Regions from separate parts of the Arthrobacter antioxidans genome, predicted to be linked through region 1. Evidence: predicted binding sites of a transcription regulator. Region 1 holds the regulator's gene; each other region holds the start of a gene.

Region 1 (9,527 bases):
CGCACACCGTCGTCGCGCTGGCGGAATCCGCCGAACTCCAGCAGACCGAACTGCATCGGGCTCCGGGGGTCCAGCCCGTCCCGCCGGAGGGGACCAACGTGGAACTCGTGGTGCCCTCGGATCCGCTGGTGGGGGACGACGGCGTCGGCAGGCTCAGCATGCGCGTCCACGAGCGCGGCGTCGGCGAGACCCAGTCCTGCGGCACCGGTGCGTGCGCCGCCGCGGCAGCCACACGATTCTGGGCCGGCCAGGGTGCGCCGGCACGATGGCAGGTGACCGTCCCGGGCGGCGTCGTCGGGGTGACCTTCTTCGACGGCCCCGGCGGTCGCGAGCACGTGCTGCTCAGCGGCCCGGCCGTCCTCGTGGCGGAGGGCGTGCTCCTTCCCGCCGCCTGAGCGGGATGAGCCGGTCGGGACGTTCAGGCGGCCCGGTGCACCTCGATGATGCGGAAGGACTTGGACGTCTCCGCGCGCCGGACCGTGAAGCCGCCGGGCAGTTCCTCGGCCAGCCAGCGCTGCAGTGAGTCCGCGCCGAGGTTCTTCTGCACCACCAGCCAGGCGCGGCCGTCCGGAGCGAGGCGCGGGAGCCAGTGCAGCAGCAGGGCATGCAGTTCCTGCTTCCCGATGCGGATGGGCGGATTGGACCAGATGGTGTCGAACACGAGCGACCCGTCCACGGCGTCGGGGGTGCCGGCCGCTACATTGCCGAGTCCGAGGCGGGCGGCGTTCTCCGCGGTCAGTGCGACGCACCGCTCGTTGACGTCGACCGCGTAGACCTCCGCGTCGGGCGCCTTCAGGGCCATGGTGAGGGCGATCGGTCCCCACCCGCAGCCGATGTCCAGCAGGCGGCGCCCCTGCGGGTCCGGGACGGCGTCGAGCAGGATCGCGGTGCCCTTGTCGACGCCGTCGGGGCTGAACAGGCCCGACGACGTCACGAGGTCCCGGCGCGCGCCGGCCAGGACGACGGAGAGCGGTCGGCGCGTGTCCGGTCCCGCCGGCTGGGCGCTGAAATAGTGCTGAGACTCCATGGACAGAAGCCTAGTGGCACGCCGGCGGCCCGTCCGCGCGGTCGGGTTTCGCGCTGGGAGAATTCGCTGGAGCACGCCGGGGCGTCAGCCGTAGGATTGTAGGACATTCATCTAGGGAGACTATGACCGAGAACAACGGACATTCCACCGGCGCCGACATGGGCCCGGAGGAGATCCAAGCCGTCATCGACCGGATCCTCGCCAGCGACGAAGCTGCGGCGGCCAAGGCGACGAAGGGGACATCAGGGCCGGGGGAGAGCTCCGCGCCGATCGAGAAGACCTGGCGATCACGGGCACAGGCCCTCTCCCAGGACGAGGAGCCGTCGGACGCCGACGGTGACCAGCAGGACCTCGCCGAGCGCCGCGCGCTCCGACGCGTCGCGGGACTGTCCACCGAACTCGAGGACGTCACCGAGGTCGAATACCGGCAGCTCAGGCTGGAGCGGGTGGTCCTCGCCGGCCTATGGAGCGAAGGGACGGCGCAGGACGCCGAGAACTCGCTTCAGGAGCTCGCGGCACTGGCGGAGACTGCGGGCTCCGAGGTGCTCGACGGCATCGTGCAGCGACGCCTCAAGCCGGACCCCGGAACGTTCCTCGGGTCGGGCAAGGCCCAGGAGCTGAAGGGGATCGTCCAGGCCACCGGGGCGGACACCGTGATCGTCGACAGCGAACTCTCGCCGTCGCAGCGTCGCGGTCTGGAGGACATCGTGAAGGTCAAGGTGATCGACCGGACCGCCCTGATCCTCGACATCTTCGCGCAGCACGCCAAGAGCCGTGAGGGCAAGGCCCAGGTGGAACTCGCGCAGCTCGAGTACCTGCTCCCGCGCCTCCGCGGCTGGGGTGAATCGATGTCCCGCCAGGCCGGCGGCCAGGTCGGCAGCGCAGGCTCCGGCATGGGCTCGCGTGGCCCGGGCGAGACGAAGATCGAACTCGACCGGCGCAAGATCCGCACCCGCATGGCGAAGCTCCGCCGCGAGATCGCCGGGATGAAGCCCGCGCGGGAGACCAAGCGTTCCAACCGCCGTCGGAACCAGGTGCCCTCCGTCGCCATCGCCGGCTACACGAATGCCGGCAAGTCGTCCCTGCTGAACCGGCTCACCGACGCCGGCGTCCTCGTCGAGAACGCGCTGTTCGCCACACTGGATCCGACGGTGCGCAAGGCGGAGACGCCGGACGGCATCGGCTACACCCTGGCCGATACGGTCGGGTTCGTCCGCTCGCTGCCCACCCAGCTCATCGAGGCGTTCCGCTCCACCCTGGAGGAGGTCGCCGACTCCGACCTCATCCTGCATGTCGTCGACGCGTCCCACCCCGACCCGGAGGGGCAGATCGCCGCGGTCCGTACCGTGCTGACGGAGGTCGACGCCCGCAAGGTGCCCGAGATCATCGTGCTGAACAAGGCCGACGCCGCCGATCCGTTCGTCATCGAGCGGCTGCGGCAGCGCGAACCGCGGTCCGTCGTCGTCTCGGCGCGGACAGGCGCGGGGCTCACGGAGCTGCGCCAGCTCATCAGCACGAACATCCCCCGCCCCGGCGTGAAGCTCGACCTGATGGTGCCGTACGAGCGTGGGGAGATCCTCAGCCGCCTCCACGAGGAGGACGTCGAGATCCTCGGTCTGGAGCACGTCGGTGAGGGGACCCGCCTCGAGGTGATGGTCCGGGAAGGCCTGGCCGCCGAGCTGGAGGCGTACGTCCGGCATGAGTGAGAGCACGCGGTCCGGCGCCGTGGCGGCGCCGGACGCGGCTCCCCACTCGGACGAAGCACGGCAGGCCCTCGAACTGCTCGACGCCGCGGTGGGCGCCATGGGCGGGGAGATGCGCTCCGGCCAGCACGAGATGGTCCGGCAGGTCAGTGAGTCCATCCGCTCCGGCGAGCACCTGCTCGTCCAGGCCGGCACCGGCACCGGGAAGTCGCTCGCGTACCTGGTCCCGCTGATCGCCCACGCGATGGACAGCGACAAGCCCTCGATCGTCTCCACGGCCACGCTCGCCCTCCAGGCGCAGATCGTGGGAAGGGACCTCCCGCGACTCCTGGACGCCGTGCGGCCCGCGCTCACGCGCCCCGTCGACGTCGCCCTGCTCAAGGGCCGCTCCAACTACGTCTGCCTCCACAAGACCGGCGGCGGCTTCCCGGAGGAGGACGCGCCCGCCGCCCTCTTCAGCCTCGGCGAGGATGCCGCGCCGCACCCGGCCCCGGCGACCGACGGCCCGTCCTCCGCGCTCGGGAGGGACGTGGTGCGGTTGCGTGAGTGGGCCGAGGAGACCGCGACCGGCGACCGCGACGACCTCGTACCCGGCGTGAGCGACCGCGCCTGGCGCCAGGTGTCCGTCTCCAGCATGGAGTGCATCGGTGCCGCCCGCTGTCCGATGGCCCAGGAGTGCTTCAGCGAGAAGGCGCGCGCCGCAGCAGCCGACGCCGACATCATCATCACCAACCACGCCATGCTCGCGATCAGCGCCTTCGAAGGGCTTGCCGTCCTGCCCGAGTACGACGTCGTCGTCATCGACGAGGCACACGAACTCCACGACCGCGTCACCGGAGCCGTCTCGGGCCAGCTCTCCGCCTCCATGGTGACCGCTGCAGCCGCGGCGCTCCGGCGCCACGCCTCCATCACCACGGGCGCCCTCGACACGGCCGCCGACGCCTTCGAGGCGGCCGCCGAGCTCGTTCCCTCGGGCCTCCTGCCGGGGGGCCTCCCGGAGGATCTCGAGCAGGCCCTCGCCCAGGTCCGCGACGCGTCGCGTGCCGCGCTGTCGGACACCAAGACGGACGGCAAGTCCGAAGCCGACGTCGACGGCGGCCGGCAGGTCGCACGTTCCCGCACCACGCTGGTCTTCGAGCTCGCCGAGCGGATCCTCGCGGCGTCCGAGCTCAACGAGGTGGTCTGGGCGTCGCGTCCCAGCACCTTCACGCCTGGCTCGGGCTACGTGCAGCCCGACGAGAGTGCACCCGCGACGCTGAACGTCGCGCCGCTGTCCGTCGCCGGGCGGCTGCGGGAGGGACTGTTCGAGGACCACACCGTGATCCTGACCTCCGCGACCCTCGCGATCGGATCCGAGTTCGGTCCCGTCGCGGGCTCGCTGGGCCTCAGCGGCCCCGGTGCGCCCGCCTGGACCGGCGTCGACGTCGGAAGCCCCTTCGACTACCCGCGGCAGGGCGTGCTCTACGTGGCGAAGGACCTGCCGAAGCCCGAGCGAGGCACCTCCGACGCGCAGCTCGAGGAGCTCCTGGGGCTGCTCACGGCATCGCGGGGAGGTGCGCTGGGACTGTTCTCGTCCAAGCGCGCCGCCGAGGAGGCCGCGGAGGCCCTGCGTCCGAAGGTCGACTTCGAGATCCTGTGCCAGGGGGAGTCCTCGCTCAACGCACTGGTCACGCAGTTCGCGGACGAACCGGATACCTGCCTGTTCGGCACCATGTCCCTGTGGCAGGGCGTCGATGTGCCGGGGGCCTCGTGCCGACTGGTCGTGATCGACCGCATCCCCTTCCCGCGACCGGACGATCCGCTCATGACCGCCCGCACCCGGGCGGTGGCCCGGAACGGGGGCAACGGCTTCATGAGCGTGTCCGCCACGCACGCGGCGGTCCGGCTCGCGCAGGGCGCCGGGCGCCTGATCAGGGCGACAGGGGACCGGGGCGTCGTCGCCGTCCTGGACAGCCGGCTCGCCAACGCCCGGTACGGCGGCTTCCTTCGGGCCGCCCTCCCGCCCTTCTGGGCGACGACCGACCGCGCCACCGTCACGGGCATCCTGGAGCGGCTCTCGGGGCGCTGACGCGCCCCGCCGGCCGCAGCACACCGGCTGCGGCGCGTGGCTACAGCGCGCGCATCACCGAGACGACCTTGCCCATGATGCTGGCGTGGTCGCCGAGGATGGGCTCGTAGCGCGTGTTCTGCGGCAGCAGCCACGTATGGCCGTCCCGCTGCCGGAAGGTCTTCACGGTGGCCTCCTCGTCGAGCAGTGCCGCCACGATGTCGCCGTTCTGGGCGCTCTGCTGCCGGCGGACCACCACCCAGTCGCCGTCACAGATGGCGGCATCCACCATGGAGTCCCCCGAGACCCTGAGCATGAAGAGATCCCCGTGGCCGACGAGCTGGCGGGGCAGGGGCATGACGTCCTCGACGACCTGGTCCGCGAGGATCGGTCCGCCGGCGGCGATGCGCCCCACGAGCGGTACCAGGGCGGTGTCGACGGCGATCCGGTGCTCGGCGGCGGGCTTCCCGTCCGCGGACGGACCGGTCTGGGCGCCCGAGGTGTCCGGAGCCAGGGTCAGGGGGAGCAGGACCTCCATGGCGCGGGGTCGCTTCGGATCCCTGCGCACGTAGCCGAGCCGCTCGAGCTGCGCCAGCTGGTGGGTCACGCTGGACAGGCTCGCGAGGCCCACGGTGTCGCCGATCTCCCGCATGGACGGGGGGTACCCCTTGTCGGCGATCGACCGCTGGATCGTCTCGAGGATGGTCAGCTGCCGGGCGGTCAGCCCCTTGGACACGGAGCGGCCGCGCGGCCTGCCCCGGCCCGCGGAGATGGGCACGGCGTCTGCCTGGACGTCGGCGGTGTTCGATTCCTGCCGGGCCGCCGCTGATGATTCCGCCACTGTTGCGCCTTTCGCCTGGGATCGCTGATCCCGCTGTCGCCGCCGGACCGCTTCCGTGGGCCGGAAGCCGTTTTGTCAGAGGCGGCTGGTTGTGTGAGATGCATCGACCCCGGGACCGCCCTCGGAGGGCAGCATCCGTCGACGATGTTGTGATCTCTTCACGCTAGGACAGACGGGATCACTTTTCAAACATATGTTCGACCGAGTCTCGACACGGGTCGATCGTAGATGCTAGAAATAGGCAGATGCGTATTAGAACGTTTGTTCGAACCGGGCGGTCTGCCCGGCCACGGCATTCGAAGGAAAGAGGAACGGCAATGGTTACACCCGTACTGCATGGCAGCTCGCTGTGGACGCCCGCTCGCCCCGAGAACCACCTCAGGCTCGTCTCCATGCTTGACCCGTCCTCGTCGACCATCGCCCCGATGCCCCCGACCTTCGCAGCCCCCTCCCGGCCTGACGGGACCCGTTCCTCCCCGGAGCCCGCTACCTCCATGCCGTCCCGTACCTCCACGCAGCGGAGTGCGGACCGTCCCCTGACGCTCACGCGGCGAGGGCGCCTGCTGCTGGTCGGCCTGCCGATCGCCCTGGGCGTCGCGGCCCTGATCCTCCTCGCGGCATTCCTGACCTCCCAGGCGCAGGCGGGGGAGTCGGCGCCGACCTCCACGGCCACCGTCGAGGTGAGTGTGGTCACCGGAGAGACCCTGTGGGATCTCGCCGTGCGCTACGCGCCGGAGCGCGATCCCCGGGACGTCGTCGCCGAGATCGTCGAGCTCAACGACCTGCCGACCTCCGTGGTGCAGGCAGGACAGAGCATCGCAGTACCCGCCGCGGACTGACCGGGACCCGCCGCGGACTGACCGTGACCCGCACCGAGTGACGGTCACCGGGACCGTGCGCCGGACCATTCGTCCGTGGAAGACGGCATCCCTTAAACTCGAAGAGTGCCCTCCTCCGTTGAAGCCCTAGCAAACCTCCCCCTGCGTGACGACCTCGTCGGGCTGCACCCGTACGGCGCTCCGCAGCTGGACGTCCCGATCCTGCTCAACGTCAACGAGAACACCTACGGCGTGCCGGAGGACGTCCACGCGGCCATCGTGGAGGCCGTCGCGGAAGCGACGCGGGGCCTCAATCGTTACCCGGACCGCGAATTCACCGAGCTGCGGAAGAATCTCGCCGACTATCTGGGGCACGGTCTGACGCCCGATCAGCTGTGGGCCGCCAACGGCTCCAACGAGGTGCTGCAGCAGGTCCTCCAGGCGTTCGGCGGACCCGGACGCACCGCCATCGGCTTCCCGCCCACCTACTCGATGTACCCGCTGCTCGCGAGCGGTACCGGGACGCGCTACGTCACCGCCGCCCGCGGTGCCGCCTACGCCATGACGCCGGAGGACACCGCCCGGGCGGTCCGCGCATCAGGGGCGAATATCGTCTTCCTCTGCTCGCCGAACAATCCCACCGGCACGGCGCTCGGCCTGGACGTCGTCGAGGCCGCCTACGAGGCCGGCGAGGACGCGCGTGCCATCATCATCGTTGATGAGGCCTACGGCGAATTCGCGCAGGAGGGGACCGAGAGCGCCCTGACCCTTCTGCCCGGACGCCCGCGGTTGCTCGTCTCCCGGACCATGAGCAAGGCCTTCGCCCTCGCCGGTGCCCGGATCGGCTACCTCGCGGCGGCGCCGGAGATCGCCGATGCGCTGCGGCTCGTCCGGTTGCCCTACCACCTCTCGGCCATCACCCAGGCGGCCGCGAACGCCGCCCTCACCCACGCGGACACGCTGCTGGCGAACGTCGAGGCGATCAAGCTGCAGCGGGACCGCATCGTGCGAGAGCTCGCGGGACTCGGGCTCACGCCGGCCCCGTCGGATGCGAACTTCGTCTTCTTCTCGGGCCTCGAGGACCCGCACCGTGTCTGGCAGGGCCTCCTGGAGGCAGGGGTCCTCATCCGTGATGTCGGCATCCCGGGATCCCTGCGCGTCACCGCGGGCACGGAGGAGGAGACGACGGCGTTCCTGACGGCGCTGGCGACGCTGCTCTGACGCTCGGGCCGCTGCTCCGACGCTCGGGTCGGGCACGGCCCGGGGTCCGCAGGGGCCATCCGCTGCGGGCGATGCGCCGCCCGGGTGCAGCGCCCATCATGTGTCGCATGGATCGTCCGATCTTCGAGGAGGCGCAGTCGTTCTTCGCGCGGATGGAGGCGGACAACACGCGCGAGTTCTGGGCTCGCCAGCGCAGGCTGTACGACGAAGGGATCCGGCCGGTCTTCACCGCGGTGTGTGTGGCCCTGACGTCGTTCTCCGGCTGGCGGATCTACCGCCCGCACAACGACCTCAGGTTCCGGCCGGACAGCCCGCCGTACAAGACCTTCATCGGGGCTGTCGCCGAGCGGCCCGACGGGGTGGGTGCGTTCATCCGCGTGAGCAGCATCGGCCTCCTGGTGGCCACCGGCCTGCCGTTCCCCGCCGCTGATCAGCTGGCCGGCTTCCGGGCCGCGGTGGCCGGCGACGTCTCGGGCCCGGAGCTGGTCGCCGCGATCGGTGCGGTCACCGGGCAGGGCATGATGATCCGTCCCGGACGGGCTCAACCGCTGACACGCGTCCCCCGGGGCTTCCCGGCCGATCATCCCAGGGCGGATCTGCTGCGGTGGAAGGGCATCGAGGTCAACCATCGCGTGCGCCGACCCGCATGGGTGGACGTGGCCTCCGCCTCGGCGGGCATCGACGAGCTCCTGTGCGAACCCGCCGCGCTGCACGAGTGGCTGGCCCGCTACGTGGGAGCATCCACCCTCACCGCGGAGCAGCGGTTCGGCCCGCGCCGCGGCACCGGGGCCCCGTGACCGGTGTGCCCGGCGGGAACACCTAGAATTGAAGGGCAGGACCGCCGGGAGGTTCGCGCCGCCCGCCCTGCTCCCACGTCGATCCGCGCCAGAATGACGCGCACAGAAGGAAGATGCTATGACAGTTGATGCCGCCCGCGGCCGTACGGCCCGTATCGAGCGCGTCACGAGCGAGTCCGATGTCCTCGTCGAAATCGACCTCGACGGTACCGGGGCGTCGTCGATCGACACCACGGTGCCGTTCTTCGACCACATGCTCACCGCCCTGTCGAAGCACTCCCTCATCGACATGACCATCAGGTCCTCCGGGGACACGCACATCGACGTCCACCACACGGTGGAGGACACGGCCATCGCGATCGGCGAGGCCCTGCGCATCGCCCTCGGCACGAAGGCCGGCATCCGGCGCTTCGGCGAGGCCACCGTCCCGCTCGACGAGGCACTCGCCAACGCCGTCGTCGACATCTCGGGGCGTCCGTTCCTCGTGCACGGCGGGGAGCCGGCGGGCCAGGAGTACCACCTCATCGGCGGGCACTTCACGGGTTCCCTGACGCGCCACGTGTTCGAGGCGCTCGCCCTGCACGCCCAGATCTGCCTGCACATCACCGTCATCGGCGGCCGCGACCCCCACCACATCGTCGAGGCCCAGTTCAAGGCCCTCGCCCGGGCGCTCCGCGCGGCGGTCGAACCGGACCCGCGGGTCGAGGGAATCCCCTCCACGAAGGGAGCGCTATGAGCGCGCGCACCGTCACCGTCCTCGACTACGGATCCGGCAACGTCCGGTCCGTGGTGCGTGCCCTCGAACACGTGGGTGCCGACGTCGTCCTCAGTGCCAAGCCCGACGACGTCCTGAACGCCGACGGCCTGCTCGTCCCCGGCGTCGGTGCTTTCGCCGCCGTCATGCAGGGCCTCAAGGACGTCGATGCCCTGCGGATGATCGGGCGCCGCGTCGCCGGCGGCCGCCCCGTACTGGGGATCTGCGTGGGCCTGCAGGTGCTCTTCGACGAGGGCGTGGAGCACGGCGTGCGCACGCCCGGCATGGGTGAGTGGCCCGGCACCGTCGAACGGCTCAA
Region 2 (9,527 bases), 1.8 Mb from region 1:
GGCTCTCCCTCGCCGGCCTCGACGTTCTCTGGCAGACCTTCGCCGTGGGCGTCCTCATCATCATCGCTGTCTCCGTGGACCAGTGGATCCGAAAGGTACGCAAATGAGCGACGCAGCAAGCGCAACCCTTCCCTCACCACCCGATGATCCCGCCCGTCAGCCCATTCTCGAGGCCCGTGATCTCGTGAAGACCTTCGGTAAAGTCGTGGGCCTCGATGGGGTGTCCCTCGCGCTCTACCCGGGAGAGGTGCTGGCGATCATCGGGGACAACGGGGCCGGAAAATCGACGCTCATCAAGTGCCTCACGGGCGCCGAAGTGCCGGATCAGGGCGAGATTTTCCTCGAAGGCCAGCGAGTCTCCTTCAAGCGTCCCCAGGACGCCCGGCAGGCCGGGATCGAGACCGTCTACCAGAATCTCGCTGTCTCACCGGCCCTGGATGTCGCCGCCAACCTCTTCCTCGGGCGTGAAGAACGCCGCAAGGGCATCCTCGGCTCGGTGTTCCGGGTCGTGGACACCAAGGGCATGCGGCAGAAGGCGCGAGCCGAACTCGCCGAGCTCGGAATCAGCACCCTCCAGGACGTCACCGTACCCGTGGAGAACCTGTCCGGCGGCCAGCGGCAGGCCGTCGCGGTCGCCCGAGCCGCGGCCTTCGGATCGAAGGTGGTCGTCCTCGACGAACCCACGGCAGCGCTCGGAGTCCGCGAATCGAAGCAGGTCCTCGAACTGGTCAAGAACCTTCGAGCCAAGGGCATCCCGGTCATCCTCATCAGCCACAACATGCCGCACGTCTTCGAAGTCGCCGACCGGATCCACATCCAGCGCCTCGGCAAATGCGCCACGACGATCACCCCGCAAAGTCATTCCATGACTGAGGCCGTCGCCATCATGACAGGAGCCCAGACAGCATGACCGCTCAAGCATCTGGCGCCGTCGCGCTCTTCGCGGAATTCACTGCGCAGGACGGCAAAGCGGACGAAGTCCAAGCTCTCCTCCTCGACCTCACGGGCAAGGTACGAGCCGAACCGGGCAACATCGTCTTCGACCCCCACCGCCGCAGGGAGTCGCCGAACGATTTCTTCGTCTACGAGATCTATCGCGACGAGCAGGCCTTCCAGGCGCACATCACCGCCGACTACGGACGAGAGTTCAACGAAGCCCTCACCGAACTCATCGTCGGTGATGGCTCTCGGCTGACGTGGCTCTCGCCCCTGGCATAGGTGGTCGAGGAAGCAGCGAGGTCCGGACCCCGACCGCTGACAATCGGGCCGGCGGTTGGCGCAGCATCACCAAGCATGCAAACCTAAGCGGATGAGCGCGCTCCAGGACATCCCGACCACCGCCGGCCCGCTTTCGGCCTACGTCGCGCGACCCGACGGACCGGTGCGGGGCGGCCTCGTCCTCATCCACGAGGTGTGGGGGCTCGTCTCCCACACCCGGGATGTGGCGGACCGATTCGCCCGCGAAGGCTACTTCGTCGTCGCCCCCGATCTCCTCGCCGATCAGGGCATCACCGAGGAGACCACCGCCGGGATCGCTGAGGCCCTCTTCGGACCGGACGAGGCGGCGCGCAACGAGGCTCAGCCGAAGCTCCGTGCGCTTCTCGCACCGCTCCGGAGTCCCCAGTTCGGGGCGCTCACCACGGAGCGCGTCCGGGCCTGCTTCACCGTCCTGCACGACGACGCCGCGGTGGCCGGACGCGTGGGCATCACCGGTTTCTGCTTCGGCGGGACCTACAGCTTCTCGCTCGCCGTCCACGAGCCGCGCCTGCTCGCCTGCGTGCCGTTCTACGGCCATGCCGACTTCTCGCGCGAGGAGCTGTCCCGCATCACGGCACCCGTCCTCGCCTTCTACGGGGAGGAGGACGAGGGCCTGATCGCCGGCCTGCCTGCGCTCGAGACCGCGATGTCCGAGGCGGGCGTCGACTTCACCGCCGTCAGGTATCCGGGGGCGGGCCACGCGTTCTTCAACGACTCCAACCGCTTCGCCTACCGCGCAGGACCGGCCCGGGACGCATGGGCCCGGACCCTGGACTTCCTCGCCCGCTACGTTGCCTGATCCGGGCCGTCCCCCTCGGGGTGAGACGCCACCGCACCTCCAACCCGGATACCTCGGGCTGGTGTTCCTCGGAGGCATGGGCGGGACCCTCGCGCGGTTCTGGCTGTCCGAGGTCCTGCCGACTCCGTCGGGTCTCCCGTTCGGCATCTTCCTGATCAACAGCTCAGGGGCATTCGCCCTGGGCCTGCTCCTCGAAGCCCTGGCACGGCGGGGCCCCGACGTCGACCGGCGTCGGGCGCTGCGGCTCCTGGTCGGCACCGGCTTCCTCGGCGGTTTCACCACCTACAGTGCGCTCGCCGTCGACTCCGCCCTCCTCCTGGGCGCCGGCCGGGCTGCGGAGGGCCTGGGCTACCTCGCGCTGTCCGTGGTCGTAGGACTCGGGGCGACGGCGCTCGGGATCGGCGTGGGACGACTGGTCCACCGTCGATCGCCGAAGCTCCCGGGGGGACCATCATGAGCCTCGCCATGGCACTCGCGCTCGGCGCCGCGGGCGGGCTGGGCGCGGTAGCACGGTTCGTGCTCGACGGCGTCATCCGGGGTCCCCTCCGGGGAGTGGTCCCCATCGGCACCATGACGGTCAATATCACCGGCTCCTTCCTGCTCGGTCTCGTGACCGCGCTGGGCCTGACCTCGGTCCTCCCGTCCGAGTGGACGCTGATCTGCGGCGTGGGCTTCCTCGGCGGCTACACCACCTTCAGCACGGCGAGCAGCGAGACGGTGCGCCTGCTCCAGGCGGAGCGTGTCGGCGCCGCTGTGCTCTCGGGTGCGGGCACGGCGCTGGCGGCGCTGGCTGCGGCCGCGTTGGGATTGTGGGTGGGGTCCCTCGGGGCCGGGCTGGGCGGGAGCTGACGTCATCTGCCCGGCGGGCGGGGGTTGAAATCGGCTGGCGGGGCCGAAACCGCCGGGCCGGAACGCCAGGCGGGGCTGAAACCGGCTGGCCGGGTCGGAACCGCCGGGCCGGAACCGACGGGCCGGAATGCGGGGCCGGAACCGCCGGGCAAGGGTCGGTGCCGCCGGCAGGTAGGACCTGAGAGGCCGGCGCCAGGATGGCGCAGTGGCTGCGGCGTTCGCCCACGTCATCCGGCCCCTGTGTCGATCCTGTCGGAGACAGTTGGCTGGTGGGACGGGATGCACTCAGGTGCAGCAGTGAGTTCGCTGCGAACCGCACGTCCTGCCTGCCAGTACAGATTCCGTCGCGGGTTGCCGGTCCGTCGTCGATGAGCCGGCGGAGTGAACCACGGGATGCCACCCCGGGATTCGACTGTCCACGAGTCCTCATGGAGGACGTGGTGGTGACGCGAGCACAGCAACACCCCGTTGTCGATGCTGGTCGCGCCACCCTGCGACCACGGTGTCAGGTGGTGTGCCTCGCACCAGCTGGCCGGAATGAAGCAGTCAGGGAAGGCACAGCCCTTGTCCCGGGCAACGAGCGCTCGCCGGAGGTGCGGAGGGAAAAGGCGTTGCGCACGTCCCAGGTCGAGCACCTGCCCGTCGCCGCCCAGGACCAACGGCACGATGTCCGCATCACACGCCAGCCTCCTGACGTTCCGCGCACTGACCTGTCCGGAGAAGACGGCATCGCCGGCCCGCTCGGTCTCTCCCACCAGGTCCTGGTAGTCGATGGTTACCATCACCTGCGGACGATGCCCACCCGTTGCGGGCAGGCCACCGGTCGACAGGGCGATCCTGCAGGCCGAGACCAGGCCGTCGAGGAGTCGCTGCGCCCGGGTCGAACCGCCGTGGTCGACCGGCGGCTCCTGCGACGTGGGTGCTGCACGGTCTGTCATCTCCGGTGCTGCGCCGTCGACCGGATGTCCGGCATGCCCCGAGGATCCCCGCGGGTTGGCGGCAGCGTTCATGACGGTTGCGAGCTGTTCGAACTGCTCGTCCGTGGCGCCGATCTCCAGAACGTGCAATCCATGGCGCCGTCCCTTGAGGAAGACGCCCTGACGCGCCCGAAGCACCTTCTCCGTCGGTTCCTGTCCGTCCTGGTCGAGGACTGATTCCCAGCGGCGTGCCAGGACGCGGAGGATGTCCTCGTCGGACTCGACCGCCTGCCGGGTGAGGTGCTGCTCCATCGACACGAGCTGATCCGGCGTCGCGAAGGACTGCACCCGCTCGATCGCCTGCGCCACGATGGTAGCCGCACGCCCGCTGATGGTGAGGGAGCCCACGGCTTCGCCCAGCGCCTCCAGCGGGGGAGGCAGCGGGTTCCCGGTGAGTGACAGGCTCGGCAGCACGACCGCAGCCAGATGCAGACGACGTCTTGCCTCGCTACGGCTGATGCCCAGCGTCTCCCGAAGGAAATCCGCGCAGTTCCTGAAGCCATGACCGGTATCGGTGGACGAAACGGATGAGCTGGACGAGTTGGACGACGTGGCCCCAGGATCTCCCGCGACTGATGCCGCGTCTGCGGGAGGGGACTCGCCCGGGCTGCCGCCCTGTTCCGAGGCAAGGCCATGGTGATCGGCCACTCGGGCAGCGAGGATCTGCAGGTGATCGACGACCTTCGACACCTGCTCCACATCGATGACGAACTGGAGGGCGTCCTGCCGTGACAGGAGATGGTGGTACTGGGCGAGGCCGAGTGCACAGTCGCTGAGGACGGTACGGGCCTCCTCCAGGGAGGAATCAGGCCGGGAGAGGTGCTTCATCCGTGTCACGGTCATGACTCGATATTATCGAACACGTATTCTAATAATCGAGGCGGGAGTGCCATTGTGGAGGGGTAGTGGAGCCCCGAGTTCCACCGGACTCCGCCTGGTGCACACAGGGATATGAGCGTGATGGCTGCGTGACGCGGCATGTCGATCGTCACCTGCGGATCCCCCTGCCCGAGCACGGCGAGCTCACCGCGGTGGAACACCTGGTCGGGGCCGGGCACCGCGTGGAGCAGTCGCGCCCGTGCAAGGCCGGATCGATGGTACGACGACGCAGTGCGCCTGCCGGTGCTGTCCCGACCGGAACGACGGGCGGTCGCCCTGCCCACTACGCTGGACGGGTGCCCCAGGAAACCTTCGACCTCCGCGCGATCGCCGTCGGCGCCTACGGCCCGTCGCTGCTGTACGGGGTCGCCACCGGCGCCATCCTGCCGGTCATCGCGCTGACCGCGCGCGACCTCGGCGCGGACGTGGCGACGGCGGCCCTGGTCATCACGCTCTCGGGCATCGGCTCCCTCGTCACCAACGTCCCGGCGACGCTGATCGCCACGCGATTCGGCGAACGGAAGGCCCTCGTGGGAGCGGCGCTCTGGTGCGCGGCCGCCATGTTCCTCGCGCTCGCGGCCCCCACCCTGCCCGTCTTCGCCGCCGCCGTCTTCATGGTGGGGATGGCGGGTGCGGTGTTCGGACTCGCCCGGCAGAGCTACCTCACCGAGGCCGTGCCCGTGCACTTCCGCGCCCGGGCGCTGTCCACGCTCGGGGGCGTCACACGCATCGGGGTCTTCGCGGGGCCGTTCGCGGCGGCCCTCGCCATGAGCGCTGTCGGGCTCGACGGCGCGTACTGGGTGGGTGGGGTGGCGAGCCTCGCCGCGGCGGCCCTGAGCTGGCGTGTCCCCGAGCTCGACGCCCCGGGGCGGGTCGCGATGACGGCCCGGACGCCGATCGAGGCCGCACTCGCCCCACCGACGGTGCGCTCCCTGATACGCAGTCACGCCCGGATCTTCCTCACCGTCGGCATCGGAGTCCTGCTGATCGCGGCGGTACGCGCCACGCGGCAGGCGGTCCTGCCGCTGTGGGCCGAGAACATCGGCCTGGACGCGTCCGCCACGGCCCTGATCTACGGTCTGTCGGGTGCGATCGACATGCTGATCTTCTACCCGTCCGGCAAGGTCATGGACGTCCGGGGCCGCCGCTGGATCGCGGTCCCGTGCATGCTCATCATGGGCGTGGCCCTCACGCTGCTGCCCCTCACCGGGGATGCGGCGGGCCTGCTCCTGGTGGCCCTGCTCATCGGGTTCGGCAACGGCATCGGCTCGGGCATCGTCATGACGCTCGGGGCGGACTTCTCGCCGTCGCCCGGCCGTCCGCAGTTCCTGGGCATCTGGCGCCTGTTCACGGATGTCGGGACCATGGCCGGCCCCGGACTGCTCGCCCTGGTGACCGCCCTCGCCACCCTGTCGGCCGGCATCTGGGCGACGGCCGTCCTCGGTTTCCTCGGGGCCGGGGTCCTCTGGTACTGGATCCCGCGGGCAGCACCGGGATCGGCCGAACCGGCGCGGTCCCGGGGCTGAGGTGCGGGCCGTGCGGCGTCGTCGTCGATGGGTCCCGTTCCTGCCGCACCCGCGGGTCCTCCCGGTGGACGGGGGTGTTGAGTGGACATCCCCGAACATGCCCACCCGATGAAGCCGTCGACCGGGCATGGAGAGTCTTCCCGGCGTCAGCGCCGTGTCCTCCGGGCGATCGCCCGCACCACCACGGCCGTCCCCGCCGCCGCGGCCACCCACGGTCCGGCGACGACGACCGGGTCCAGCCAGAGATGGTTCACATCCACCCGCCCCCTGCCGATGCGCGAGGCGATGCCATGCCGGCGCCCCTCCGCGAGGACGCCCGTCTCGGTGACCGGATCGTCGGGGCGCAGTGACGCGAGGGACCTCAGGTGCGCGCCCCAGGCATCCACGCGGTCGCCGGCCATGAGGATCAGCCAGTGCGCGGCCCGGCCCTCGCCGTACCGGTATGCGTAGCGCCGGATGCTGCCCGAGACGCCGTGCAGCGGTGCGCTCGTCCCGAAGACCGGAGTCAGCTGCCCGTGCTCGATCGACCGTTCCCGGCCCTCACGCTCCTGCTGCTCCTCGGGGTAGTCCCAGTGGGCTCCGGTGCCGGCCGGATCGAACACCTCGCGGGGGTAGGAGGGCCGGTCCTTCGGATCGAGGTCCACGCCCCAGCCCGGGATCCTCGCCCGGAGGGCCGCGGGGCTCGGGATGTCCTTCGGCTTGTTCGCGACGTAGGGGGTGGGGGGTGTGGGGGCGCTCATGGTGCTCTCCTAGCTGGGGTTCGCGATGATGAGGGGCTTGATGCACCCGTCGAGCTTCGCCGAGAACATGTGATACCCCTCGGCGATGTGCTCCAGGGGGATCCGGTGGGTGACGATGTCGCTGGGTTTGAGGTAGCCGTTCCGGATGTGCTCGAACAGGCGGGGCCACTGCCGCTTCACCGGTGTCTGGTTCATGCGCAGCGTCAGGCCCTTGTTGAGCGCGTCCCCGAACTTCACTGCGCTGAAGATCGGCCCGTACGCCCCGACGACGGCCACCGTGCCTCCCTTGCGCACGGAGTCGATGGCCCAGTTCAGGGCCACGGGGGAGCCGCCCTGCAGCTTGAGCTTGGTCCCCGTCACCTGCTGGAGGAAGCTGCCGCCCGCTTCCGCCCCGACCGCATCGATCACGACGTCGGCCCCGAGGTAGTCGGTGGTCTTCTTCATCTCCACGATGATGTCGTCGTACTCCGCGAAGTTGAACGTCTCCGCCTGCGCGAAGACGCGGGCCTTCTCCAGGCGGTACTCGAGGTGGTCGATGACGATGACCCTTCCGGCGCCCATGAGCCAGGCCGACTTGGCGGCGAACAGTCCGACGGGCCCGGCGCCGAACACCACCACGGTGTCCCCTTCGCCGATGCCGCCGAGCTGCGCCCCGAAGTACCCGGTGGCCAGGGCGTCGGTGAGCAGCACCGCGTCCTCGCTGTCCATCCAGTCGGGGATGATCGTGGGCCCGACATCGGCGAAGGGCACCCGCACGAACTCGGCCTGGCCGCCGTCGTACCCGCCGCACGTGTGCGAGTAGCCGTAGATGCCGCCCACGGCCGTCGCGTTCGGATTCACGTTGTGGCAGTTCGAATAGAGGCCGCGGGCGCAGAAGTAGCAGGACCCGCAGTAGACGTTGAAGGGGACCATCACGCGGTCCCCGCGCGTCAGGTGCTGGACCGAGGGCCCCACCTCCTCCACGACGCCGATGAACTCGTGCCCGAACGTGGTGCCCACGCGGGTGTCCGGCATGAGCCCGTGGTACAGGTGCAGGTCGGAGCCGCAGATCGCAGCCGTGGTCACCCGGACGATGGCGTCGTTCGGGTGCTCGATCGTGGGCATCGGCTTCTCCTCGACCCGGATCCTGTACGGGCCGCGGTACGCCATGGCTTTCATCGATCATCTCCCTCGTCGCTGGTCCGGCCAGCGTTGCACCACCGCCCCGGCGCGGCAATGTCCCGCGGACCCCCCGAAAGGACGTGCGCGGCCGTGCCGGAGGTGTTAAGGGATGCGGGACGGGGCGGCCACGCGGGCCTGGGCGGAGAAGAGCCACCCCGCGGCGGCTGCAAGGGCGAAGCCGGCACCGATGATCCAGGTGAGCCCCCACCAGAAGAACAGCGGGATGTTCGCGGTGCCGGGCTCAGGGGCAGGCCCGATGGCCAGGACGGAGAGGTAGAGCACCATGGACAGCGCAAGCCCGCCGATCCCCAGCACCCAGCAGACCACCAGCCAACCGCGTGAGGACGCCCAGTGCGCTCCGTAACCGTGCCAGTTGTTCCAGTGGTCGCCGGTCCGCATGATGATCAGGCCGCCGATGAGCGTCCACGTCCCGACGGCGAGGAGCGCGGCGACGACGTCCGCCGGGCGGTGCCAGAGGTTGATGAACGTGGCTGCGCCCGCGAGGACCGAGTAGGCGCCGCCGGCAGCCGCTGCGAACGGCCGCCAGCGCGGCGTCACGATGATGAAGACGGCGGCCGCCGCCGACGCCGCGAGCGTTGTATGCCCTGAGGGTAATGAATTGAAGGCCAGTGTCGCCACGCCCCGGTCCGGGCGGTCGAACACGATGTTCTTGAGCAGCTGCGTGGTCAGGTTCGCGGCGAGGATGACGCCGACGGCGGTCACCGCGGCCGCGATCCGCCGGCGCACCACGGCGACGAACAGGATGGCGGCGGCCGCGAGGACCACCGAGACGAGCGGCAGGGTGTCGAGGAACCGCAGGAAGGGGAGCTGGGTGTCGGGCGCGGCGACGTCGGCCTCCCGCCAGGCGGACTCGTCCGCGAACTGGCCCCTGGTGGTCCTGACGAAGGCCCAGTAGGTCCAGCCGAGCGCCGACGCGCAGAAGACGGCGGCCAGCACGAACAACAGCGGCGATCGTGCTGCCCGCGCCGATCCGGAAGAGGTTCGCTGGGACGTCATCCCGTCCATCGTTCCATACGATCCGCCCGGCCCCGTCACCGCCCCGTGACCTCCGCGGGGGCCGACGCGGGGGCCGACGGCTCCCGTAGCCTGAGGGCGTGCACACCTCGGACCCGCCCCCGCCGGACACCCTCCCCCTGCCGACCCTCGACGAGGTGGCGGCCACAGCGCGGATCGTCTCGGTGCCCATGCGCGTGAAGTTCCGCGGCGTCCTCGTCCGGGAGGCCCTGCTGGTCCGTGGGCCGGCCGGGTGGGGTGAGTTCTGCCCGTTCCTGGAGTACGACGACGCCGAATCCGCTCCATGGCTCGCGGGCGCCCTCGA
Region 3 (9,527 bases), 310 kb from region 1:
TCCGAGGTGCGCCTCGGCATCTCCCGCAACGGCGGCACGGTCGCCGATCCGGGCTCCGTGGCCTACCTGTTCGCACGCAAGGGCGTCGTCACGCTCCCGAAGAAGGACCTCACCGAGGACGAGCTGCTCCTGTCCGTCCTCGACGCCGGGGCGGACGAGGTCAAGGAATCGGCCGAGACGTTCGAGATCGTCTCCGAGCCGCAGGACCTCCGGGCCGTGGTCGCGGCGCTCGACGAGAGCAGCATCGAGTACGAGAACGACGACGTCGAGTTCGTCCCGTCCATGCAGGTGGACCTGGATGCCGACGGCGCGCGGAAGTTCCTCAAGCTCGTGGACGCCCTGGAGGAGCTCGACGACGTCCAGAACGTCTACTCGAACGCCCACCTCCCGGACGAGGTCCTGGCGGAGCTCGAGAACGACGACTGACATCGCCCCTCCCGGCCCCGGGCGGCAGGTAGCCCCGTGACCTTCCGCGTGATGGGCGTCGACCCCGGGCTGACGCGCTGCGGGCTCGCCGTCGTCGACATCGAACCCAACCGGCGCTCCACCCTCGTGGCCGTCGGCGTGGTGGGCACCGACGCCGGGCAGAGCCTCGACCAACGGCTCCTGGTCATCTCGGAGGCCGTCGACACCTGGCTGGACCTGCACGAGCCGCAGGCCCTCGCCGTCGAGCGCGTCTTCAGCGGGACCAACATCAGCACCGTCATGGGCACCGCCCAGGCGTCCGGGGTCGTCATCGTGTCCGCGGCGCGCCGCGGCATCCCGGTGGCACTCCACACGCCCACCGAGGTGAAGGCCGCGGTCACGGGCAACGGGCAGGCGGACAAGGTGGCGGTCACGAAGATGGTGACGAAGATCCTACGGCTGGACACGCCGCCCCGGCCCGCCGACGCCGCCGACGCCCTGGCCCTGGCGATCACCCACGCGTGGCGCCGCGGCGTGGGGACGCAGGGTGCGGCCGCCGCCGGCGGACTGGTGACCCCCGCGCAGCGCCTGTGGGCCGAGGCGGAGGCCCGGGCCCGCCGCCGCTGAGCAGGTGACGCCTGTCCCGGCGCCCGCTCAGCGCGAGCTGCGGACGTCCAGGACGGACCGCACACCGGAGAGTGCGTCGCTCACCCGCGCCTCCAGGCTCGGCCCCTCGTCGTCCGCGAGCCAGGCGTGCAGGCACTGCCGGAAGAGCGCGAACCCGATGGCGGCCAGGACGTCGGACTGCTCCGGGGGGAACCCGCGACCGATGAGGGCCGTCGTCACGTCCTTCTGCCACCGGGCCTGCTTGGCGAGTTCCCGTCCGGACAGTGCGATGTGCGAGTCGATGACGCGCTGGCGCCGCTTCAGCAGGTCGCGCCGGGACTCCATGGTCGACGCGAGCGTCCCGAGTGCCTTCCCCATGTGCACGTCCGCGCGGACGGGACCGGTGTCCTCCGCGATGACACCGATGAGCAGCGGCAGGAGCTCGTCGTCATCGGCGAAGAGCACTTCCTCCTTGTCCGCGAAGTAGCGGAAGAACGTCCGCGGGGTCACCCCGGCCGCGAGCGCGATGTTCTCGACCGTCGACTCGGCGTAGCCGCGGTCGACGAACTGGCTGATCGCCGCGTCCACGAGGCGGCGGCGGGAGTCTTCGGGCCATCGGGGCATCCCCCGATCCTACCCTTGTGTCACTTTGTGACATCGACTATATTCTCTGCCATGACACAAACTGTCGTCACGTCACCGACGGTCCTGCTGACCGGCTTCACGAGCGGTATCGGTGCACGGATGCTCGAGGAGCTTCTCGAGCATCCGTCACGGCCGAGCCTCGTGCTCCTCGCCCGTGGTGCTGCCGACCTGGAGGACGCGCTCGAGCGCGCCCGGGCCACCGGGCTCGTCGCCATGGGTGCTCTCGCCGATCTCGGCGACCTCGGCTCGGTCCGCACTGCACTCGAGCAGATCCACGCAGCGCAGGAGCGTGGCGCGGTGCGCCCCGTCGACGTCGTGCTCCTCAACGCCGGCGCACAGTTCACGAGCGGGCGGCGTGCCGGAGCGCAGGGCCACGAGCTGACCTTCGCCGTCAATGTGATCGCGCAGCATCTGCTCCTGCGCGGGCTGGAACCGCTCCTCGCCGCGGGCGCCCACGCGGTGCTCCTGGGGTCCTCCACCCACCGGGGCAAGAAGGCGAGCTTCAATCTCGTCCCGGACCCGCAGTGGCGGGATCCCGAGGACCTCGCCCGACCGGAACCCCCGGCCGATGGTCCCGTCCGGTCCGCCGACGAGCGCGGGAAGGGGGGCGTCGCCTACGCCTCGAGCAAGCTCGCGCTGGTGACCCTCGCACACGACTGGGCGGAGCGGCTCGCCGCGTCCGGGCATCGACTCAACACCTACGACCCCGGGCTGGTCGCCGGGACCGGGCTCGGCAGGGACATGCCGGCCTCCAGGTACTGGGTCTGGAAGCACGTGATGCCGGCGATGAGTGTCCTCCCGGGAGCCTCGACCCCACGGTCCACCGCCCGTCACGCTGTCCGGCTGGCTCTCGGGGACGCCCACGGGGCGCTGAACGGCGGCTACGTGGAGATCGGCCGGGTCACCCGGGCGGAAGCGGCCACGTTCGCGGCCGATCGGCGTGAGCGGCTGTGGGCCTGGCTCGAAGGTGCCGTCCGCGACCACCTGCCGACCTATGCCGCGTCCGAGGGGTCCCGATGATCCTCGTGTCCCTGGGATTGAACGTGCTCGTCCTCGTTCCGGTGACCGTCCTCCTGGCCGGCGAGATGCCCGGGCTCCGTGCGGTGTTCGGGGAGCGGACGCCGGCCCGGGACATCCTCCTGGCGATCTACGGGGCGATCCTCACCGCCTCGGCCGTCCTCATGGGCGCGGCGCTCGTCCTACCCGATGCACCGTGGCTGACCGGAGCGGTGGGGGCCCTGCTGACGGTGCAGGTCTTCTACAAAGGCCTCACCGCCCTCACCGTGCGGAACGGTCTGCGTCACCCTGTCGTCCTCGCCAACCTTGCGATCGCCGTCGTGCACGCGGTCACCCTCATCGGGATAGCGGCGGCCTTCCGGTGATCGCCGGGGCGCGGAGGGTCACCGGCCGGATCATCGCCCAGGGATGCGGGCAGGCCCGGACCCGAGGCGTCCCGCCCGACGGCGGACCCGGTGTGGCGGCTCGATCGCGGGCCGATTCGCCGGTACCGTAGTGCATTAGAACGTATGTTCGACGCCGGGTGGCAGCCCGGCGGTCCCGCCCGCAAGTGCCCCTGGAGCCCTTCATGATCAGTTCCCTGCGCGGAACAGTGACCCACGTGGGCCTGCACTCCGCCGTCCTCGACGTCAACGGCTTCGGCATGCAGGTCCAGGCGACCCCCCAGACCCTCGCCGGGTTCCGCGTGGGGGAGCAGGCCACCGTCGCCACGGCCATGATCGTCCGCGAGGACTCCATGACGCTGTTCGGCTTCGAGGACGCCGACCAGCGCGAGGTCTTCGAGACGCTTTTGGCGGTCAGCGGCGTGGGGCCCCGCCTGGCCCTCGCCGTCCTCGCCGTCCACACGCCCGACGCCATCCGCATCGCCGCAGCGTCCGGCGACGACAAGGCGTTCAGCAAGGTGTCGGGGATCGGGCCCAAGGGCGCCCGCCGCATCGTGCTCGAGCTCGCCGGCAAGCTGGTCCCGCCCGACGCGAAGCCCGGGGTGCCCAAGCAGACCTGGCAGGGCCAGGTCCTCACCGCCATGATGGGTCTCGGCTGGTCCGAGAAGGACGCCGGAGCGGCGATCGACGCCGCCGTCGAGGAGGCACCCGAGGTCGCCGCGACCGGTGACGTGGGCCAGATCCTGAAACTCACGCTGCGCAGGCTCGGCCAGGACGGCGCCCGCAGCTCGGCCCGGACGACGGTGGGCACATGACGGACAAGCAGCAGGAGGAGGCGCCGCTCGTCGCGCCGGCCGCCGACCCCGAGGACCGCGCCGTCGAGGCCGCGCTCCGGCCGAAGAACCTCGACGACTTCGTGGGCCAGAAGCGCGTGCGCCGGCAGCTCTCGCTGGTGCTGGAGGCGTCCCGCCTGCGCGGGCGCAGCGCGGACCACGTGCTCCTCTCCGGGCCGCCCGGCCTCGGCAAGACGACGCTCGCCATGATCATCGCGGCCGAGATGAACGCGCCGCTGCGCATCACCTCCGGGCCCGCCATCCAGCACGCCGGCGACCTCGCGGCCATCCTCTCCTCCCTCACCGAGGGAGAGGTCCTCTTCCTCGACGAGATCCACCGCATGTCCCGGCCCGCCGAGGAGATGCTCTACATGGCGATGGAGGACTTCCGCGTCGACATCATCGTCGGCAAGGGGCCCGGTGCCACCGCCATCCCCCTGGAACTGCCGCCCTTCACCCTCGTGGGCGCCACGACCCGCGCGGGGCTCCTGCCGGGCCCGCTGCGGGACCGCTTCGGGTTCACCGGGCACCTCGAGTTCTACTCCACCGAGGAACTCGAGCTCGTGCTCCGCCGCTCGGCCATGCTCATGGACATGAAGGTCAACTCGGCCGCGTTCGCGGAGATCGCCGGCCGGTCCCGCGGCACGCCGCGTATCTCCAACCGCCTGCTCCGGCGCGTCCGTGACTGGGCCCTGGTGCACGGCGTCGACCTCATCGACGCGCGCTCCGCGGGTGCGGCGCTGGACATGTACGAGGTGGACGCGCGGGGCCTCGACCGGCTGGACCGCTCGGTGCTCACGGCGCTCATCACCAAGTTCAACGGGGGACCCGTGGGCCTGTCGACGCTCGCGATCGCCGTGGGCGAGGAACCGGAGACCGTCGAGACCGTCGCCGAACCCTACCTGGTCCGCGAGGGCATGCTCGGGCGCACCCCGCGCGGCCGGATCGCGACGGCTGCCGCCTGGCGGCACCTGGGGATCGAGATGCCCGCGAACGTCGCCGCCGCGATGCCCGAGGACCTGTTCTCCGTCACGCCCGAGGACCTGGTGGCCACGGAATCGGCGGTCGACAGCTGGGCCCAGCCGGACTCCTGACGCGGGGACGCTCAGGAAACGCCTCTACACTGGTGTCTCACGATGTGTGCCGCGGCACAGTCCTGCCACCCAGACCCCAGCCCCAGGAACGGATCCCCAGTGCTTGCAGATGTAGTCGCCCAATCCACCACCGGACAGACCGGAGGCTTCGACGTCTTCGGTCTGCTGCTCCCGCTGGCCCTGGCCTTCCTCATCTTCACCATGTTCCGCAGGCAGCGGAAGGCGCAGCAGCAGGTCAAGGAGATGCGCACGCAGATGGAACCCGGCACCGAGGTCATGACCCAGTTCGGCCTCTTCGGGACCATCGCCTCGATCGACCAGGAGAACAACAAGGCCGTCCTCGAGCTGTCGCCGGGTACCTTCGCGACGGTCCACACGCAGGCGCTCTCGAAGGTGGTCCAGCAGGAGCCCGCCGCCGCGGGCGCGGACGCGGACGCGACGGCCGCTGAGCCCCTGGACCGCCCCGACTATGACGCCTCCACGGTGCCCGACGACGTGTCCTCGATCGACGGCGTCGACCGCGGCCCCGCCGGCGGTTCCACCGCTGCGGGCACCCCGGGATCCACGTCCGGCGTCGAGACCCCGGAGGAGACGCTGGAGCGCCTGAACCGGGAATCGCCGCGGGAAAACCGCGACGCGCGCGACGCCCGCGACCCCAAAGCGAACCCGGACAACTAGCATTCCGTAGGGCGCCGGTAGCAGTACCGGCGCCCCCATGATCACCCGGCGCACCCGACGCGCCACTGCATAAGGACACCCCACCATGCCTCGTACCGGTCCCGGGACGGCAGCCAAGCGGACACTCGTCTGGCTGGGCGTACTGACAGCACTGCTCGCAACCCTGCTGGGAGCGGGCGCCCACTGGAGCACCGCGAGCTGGAGCCCGCGCCTGGCCCTCGACCTCGAGGGCGGGACGCAGATGATCCTGGCCCCCCGCGTCCAGGACGGCAGCGAGATCACGCCCGAACAGCTCGACCAGGCCGTGGAGATCATCCGCCAGCGCGTCGACGGGTCCGGTGTCGCGGAAGCCGAGATCAGCACGCAGTCCGGCCAGAACGTGATCGTCTCCCTGCCGGGTACCCCCGACGCACAGACGCGCGACCTCATCCAGGCCTCCGCCCAGATGGAGTTCCGCCCGGTCCTCACCGGCGGTCCCGGCCAGGCCGCGGCCGCCGAGACGCCGACGCCGGAGGACCAGCTCCCCACGCCGGCCGCCGAGCCGCAGAACGCGAGTGATCCCAACTGGATCACCCCCGAGCTGTACAAGGAGTTCGAGGCCCTGAACTGCCTCGACCCGGCAGCACTGGAGCCGGCGGAAGAACCCGCGCCCGCCGACGAGCCGATGGTCGCGTGCGAGCCGGACACCCAGGGCAAGTACATCCTGGGCCCCGTCGAGGTACCCGGAACCGACATCTCCACGGCGAGCTACGGACTGGAGCGCAGCCAGGGAGGCCAGACGCTCAACAGCTGGGCCGTGAACATCGACTTCAACGACGAGGCCACCGAGACCTTCCGCGAGGTCACCGAACGCCTCTACGCGTTCGGTCAGGGTGACCCGCGCAACCAGTTCGCGATCGTCCTCGACGGCCAGATCGTGTCCGCGCCGACCACCAACGCCGTCATCCCCGACGGCAACCCCTCGATCAGCGGCAGCTTCACGGAGGAATCCGCGGCGGCCCTGGCGGAGCAGCTCAAGTACGGAGCGCTGCCGATCAGCTTCGAGATCCAGAGCGAGCAGCAGATCTCCGCCACTCTGGGTGCCGACCAGCTGCGGGTCGGGCTCATCGCCGGCCTCATCGGGCTCCTGCTCGTCGCCGCCTACTCCATGTTCCAGTACCGGCTCCTCGGCCTGGTCACCATCGCCTCTCTGGTCGTCGCCGGCGTCCTGACCTACCTGGCCATCTGCATCCTCGGGTGGACGGAGAACTACCGTCTCTCGCTCGCCGGTGTCGCCGGCCTCATCGTCGCCATCGGGCAGACCGCGGACTCGTTCATCGTCTACTTCGAGCGCATCCGCGACGAGCTCCGGGAGGGACGCGGGCTCATCTCCGCCGTCGAGAACGGCTGGCGGCGCGCCAAGCGCACCGTGCTCGCCTCGAAGGCGGTGAACCTGCTGGCCGCGCTGGTGCTCTTCTTCGTCGCCGTCGGCAACGTCCGTGGGTTCGCCTTCACCCTCGGCCTCACCGCGATCGCCGACCTCATCGTCGTCTTCCTCTTCACCCACCCGGTCCTCCGGCTCCTGGCGAGGACCAAGTTCTTCGGCGAGGGCCACCCGTGGTCCGGCCTGGACCCGAGCCGCCTCGGGGGCATCCCGCTGTACCGCGGCGCCGGCCGCCTCCGCCAGCCGGGCGAGGGCACCGTGAAGCCGGTCGCCGTCGCCCGGACCAAGAACAAGGGCGCCACCGCCGAGGCCGAGCGCCGCCTGACCATCGCCGAGCGTCGGCGTGCGGAACAGCAGAAGGCCCTCGCGGGCCGTACCGGTTCTTCCCAGAAAGAGACCAACGAATGAGCCGCACGAACTTCGCAACCTTCGGCAACGAGCTGTACTCGGGGAAGCGCTCCTACCCCTTCGTCGCCCGACGGAACCTCTGGTTCCTGATCGCCGGCATCGCCCTCCTGATCTCGATCATCATCCCGGTGGTCAAGGGCGGCTTCAACCTCGGGATCGACTTCCGGGGCGGCTCGGAATTCACCGTGTCCTCCACGCAGGACAGGGATCCCGCGATCGGCGAGCGGGCCGTGACCGACGTCGTCCCCGAGGCCGTCCCGCGTGTCACCAACATCGCGGGCGACACCATGCGCGTCCAGACGGAGCGCCTCTCCGACGACGAGACCCTGAGCGTCCGGGACAACCTGGCCGGCGGGTACGGCGTGGGCGAGGACCAGGTCACCTCGAGCTACGTGGGACCCACCTGGGGTGAGGACGTCAGCCGGCAGGCCCTGATCGGGTTCGGAGTGTTCGTGCTCCTGGCCGCGATCCTCATGGCGCTCTACTTCCGCACCTGGAAGATGGCGGTCGCCGCGATGGCCGCTCTCGTGGTGGTCATGGTCGTCACCGCGGGGCTCTACTCGCTGAGCAACTTCGAGGTCACGCCGTCGGCCATCATCGGCTTCCTGACGATCCTCAGCTACGCCCTGTACGACACCGTGGTGGTGTTCGACAAGATCCGCGAGAACACCTCCGACATGAAGACCTCCACCGAGCGGACCTTCGCCGAACAGGTCAACCTCGCGGTGAACCAGACACTCGTCCGGTCCATCAACACCTCCGTCGTCGCGATCCTCCCGGTCGCCTCGATCCTCTTCATCGGGGCCTTCGTGCTCGGTGCCGGTACCCTCCAGGACCTGTCGCTGGCCCTGTTCATCGGCATCATCCTCGGCACCCTCGGCACCATCTTCATCGCCGCGCCGCTCTACGCCGCGCTCCGGCTCAACGAACCGGAACTGAAGGAGCAGGAGGAGAAGGTCCTCGCCCGGCGCTCCCTGGCGGCGGCCTCCGCCTGAGCCGCGTACCGCCCCGGCTCGGTCGTCGGCCGCAGGAGACCCGTCCGGGTGCCCTGCGGCCGATGCCGTTCCGGGCCCGGCTAGAATTGGACCGTCGCATGACCGGTGGCATCGCGGGAACCCTTCCGGGCCCGGGATCGAGATTGAGGGATGGCACATGGCTGAAGCGGTGAAGCCCACGGGAGGGCCCGACGGCGGTCCGGGCGCCTCCACGGCGGGCGGGCAGGGCCCGATCGCGACGGACGCCGTGCGCCCCGGACCGTCCCGAGGGCTCGTGCAGCCGGAGTCGCCGACCTCCGCGCCGTCCGCGACGAGCGCCGACCAGGTGGCTCCCGGCAGGCGTGGGCGGACCCGCGCGCGCATCGCCCGGCTCACCGGCCGCGGCTCCTCCGGCTACTCGCCCGTCCTCGAGCCGCTCCTGCGCACGGTCCGGGCCAACAACCCGAAGGAAGACCTCGACCTCATCCAGCGCGCCTACCTCGTCGCGGAGCGCAGCCACGAGGGTCAGACACGCAAGAGCGGCGATCCGTACATCACGCACCCCGTCGCCGTCGCCACCATCCTGGCCGAGCTGGGCATGACCGGCACCACGCTCGCCGCGGCCCTCCTGCACGACACCGTCGAGGACACCTCGTACACCCTCGAGGAGCTCAAGCGCGATTTCGGGCCCGAGGTGGCCATGCTCGTGGACGGCGTGACGAAGCTGGACAAGGTGTCCTTCGGGGACGCCGCCCAGGCCGAGACGGTCCGCAAGATGGTCGTCGCCATGGCGAAGGACATCCGGGTCCTCGTCATCAAGCTCGCCGACCGGCTGCACAACGCCCGCACGTGGCGTTTCGTCTCGCCCGCCTCCTCCGCGAAGAAGGCCCGGGAGACCCTCGAGATTTTCGCACCGCTCGCCCACCGGCTGGGCATGAACACCATCAAGTGGGAGCTCGAGGACCTCTCCTTCGCGGCCCTGCACCCGAAGGTGTACGAGGAGATCGTCCGCATGGTGGGGGACAGGACCCCCGAGCGGGAGAAGCACCTGAGCCTCGTGC

Evidence for each region. The regulator LexA, encoded in region 1, represses DNA repair genes until DNA is damaged. The targets are predictions, from matches to a motif close to TCGAACANNTGTTCGA.
Region 2: MWM45_RS14420 (HNH endonuclease signature motif containing protein) is a predicted target of LexA. The motif match lies at 4,738-4,753, and genes of this name have one in related genera.
Region 3: ruvA (Holliday junction branch migration protein RuvA) is a predicted target of LexA. The motif match lies at 3,175-3,190, and genes of this name have one in related genera.

Annotation. Positions count from the first base shown of each region.
Region 1 covers NZ_CP095501.1:1,319,029-1,328,555, forward strand. The annotation lists gene dapF (diaminopimelate epimerase) at 1-395, shown strand, start outside; gene MWM45_RS06080 (class I SAM-dependent methyltransferase) at 419-1,027, opposite strand; gene hflX (GTPase HflX) at 1,150-2,733, shown strand; gene MWM45_RS06090 (ATP-dependent DNA helicase) at 2,726-4,798, shown strand; gene lexA (transcriptional repressor LexA) at 4,839-5,555, opposite strand; gene MWM45_RS06100 (LysM peptidoglycan-binding domain-containing protein) at 5,936-6,457, shown strand; gene MWM45_RS06105 (histidinol-phosphate transaminase) at 6,563-7,657, shown strand; gene MWM45_RS06110 (DUF2461 family protein) at 7,765-8,454, shown strand; gene hisB (imidazoleglycerol-phosphate dehydratase HisB) at 8,573-9,190, shown strand; gene hisH (imidazole glycerol phosphate synthase subunit HisH) at 9,187-9,527, shown strand, end outside.
Region 2 covers NZ_CP095501.1:3,113,791-3,123,317, reverse strand. The annotation lists gene MWM45_RS14450 (ABC transporter permease) at 1-107, shown strand, start outside; gene MWM45_RS14445 (ATP-binding cassette domain-containing protein) at 104-910, shown strand; gene MWM45_RS14440 (putative quinol monooxygenase) at 907-1,218, shown strand; gene MWM45_RS14435 (dienelactone hydrolase family protein) at 1,310-2,056, shown strand; gene MWM45_RS14430 (fluoride efflux transporter FluC) at 2,118-2,513, shown strand; gene crcB (fluoride efflux transporter CrcB) at 2,510-2,905, shown strand; gene MWM45_RS14420 (HNH endonuclease signature motif containing protein) at 3,133-4,725, opposite strand; gene MWM45_RS14415 (MFS transporter) at 5,058-6,287, shown strand; gene MWM45_RS14410 (hypothetical protein) at 6,434-7,027, opposite strand; gene MWM45_RS14405 (zinc-dependent alcohol dehydrogenase) at 7,037-8,185, opposite strand; gene MWM45_RS14400 (phosphatase PAP2 family protein) at 8,291-9,205, opposite strand; gene MWM45_RS14395 (o-succinylbenzoate synthase) at 9,304-9,527, shown strand, end outside.
Region 3 covers NZ_CP095501.1:1,632,423-1,641,949, forward strand. The annotation lists gene MWM45_RS07490 (YebC/PmpR family DNA-binding transcriptional regulator) at 1-426, shown strand, start outside; gene ruvC (crossover junction endodeoxyribonuclease RuvC) at 463-1,032, shown strand; gene MWM45_RS07500 (TetR family transcriptional regulator) at 1,060-1,635, opposite strand; gene MWM45_RS07505 (SDR family NAD(P)-dependent oxidoreductase) at 1,687-2,676, shown strand; gene MWM45_RS07510 (hypothetical protein) at 2,673-3,038, shown strand; gene ruvA (Holliday junction branch migration protein RuvA) at 3,242-3,871, shown strand; gene ruvB (Holliday junction branch migration DNA helicase RuvB) at 3,868-4,983, shown strand; gene yajC (preprotein translocase subunit YajC) at 5,083-5,661, shown strand; gene secD (protein translocase subunit SecD) at 5,747-7,492, shown strand; gene secF (protein translocase subunit SecF) at 7,489-8,487, shown strand; gene MWM45_RS07540 (RelA/SpoT family protein) at 8,645-9,527, shown strand, end outside.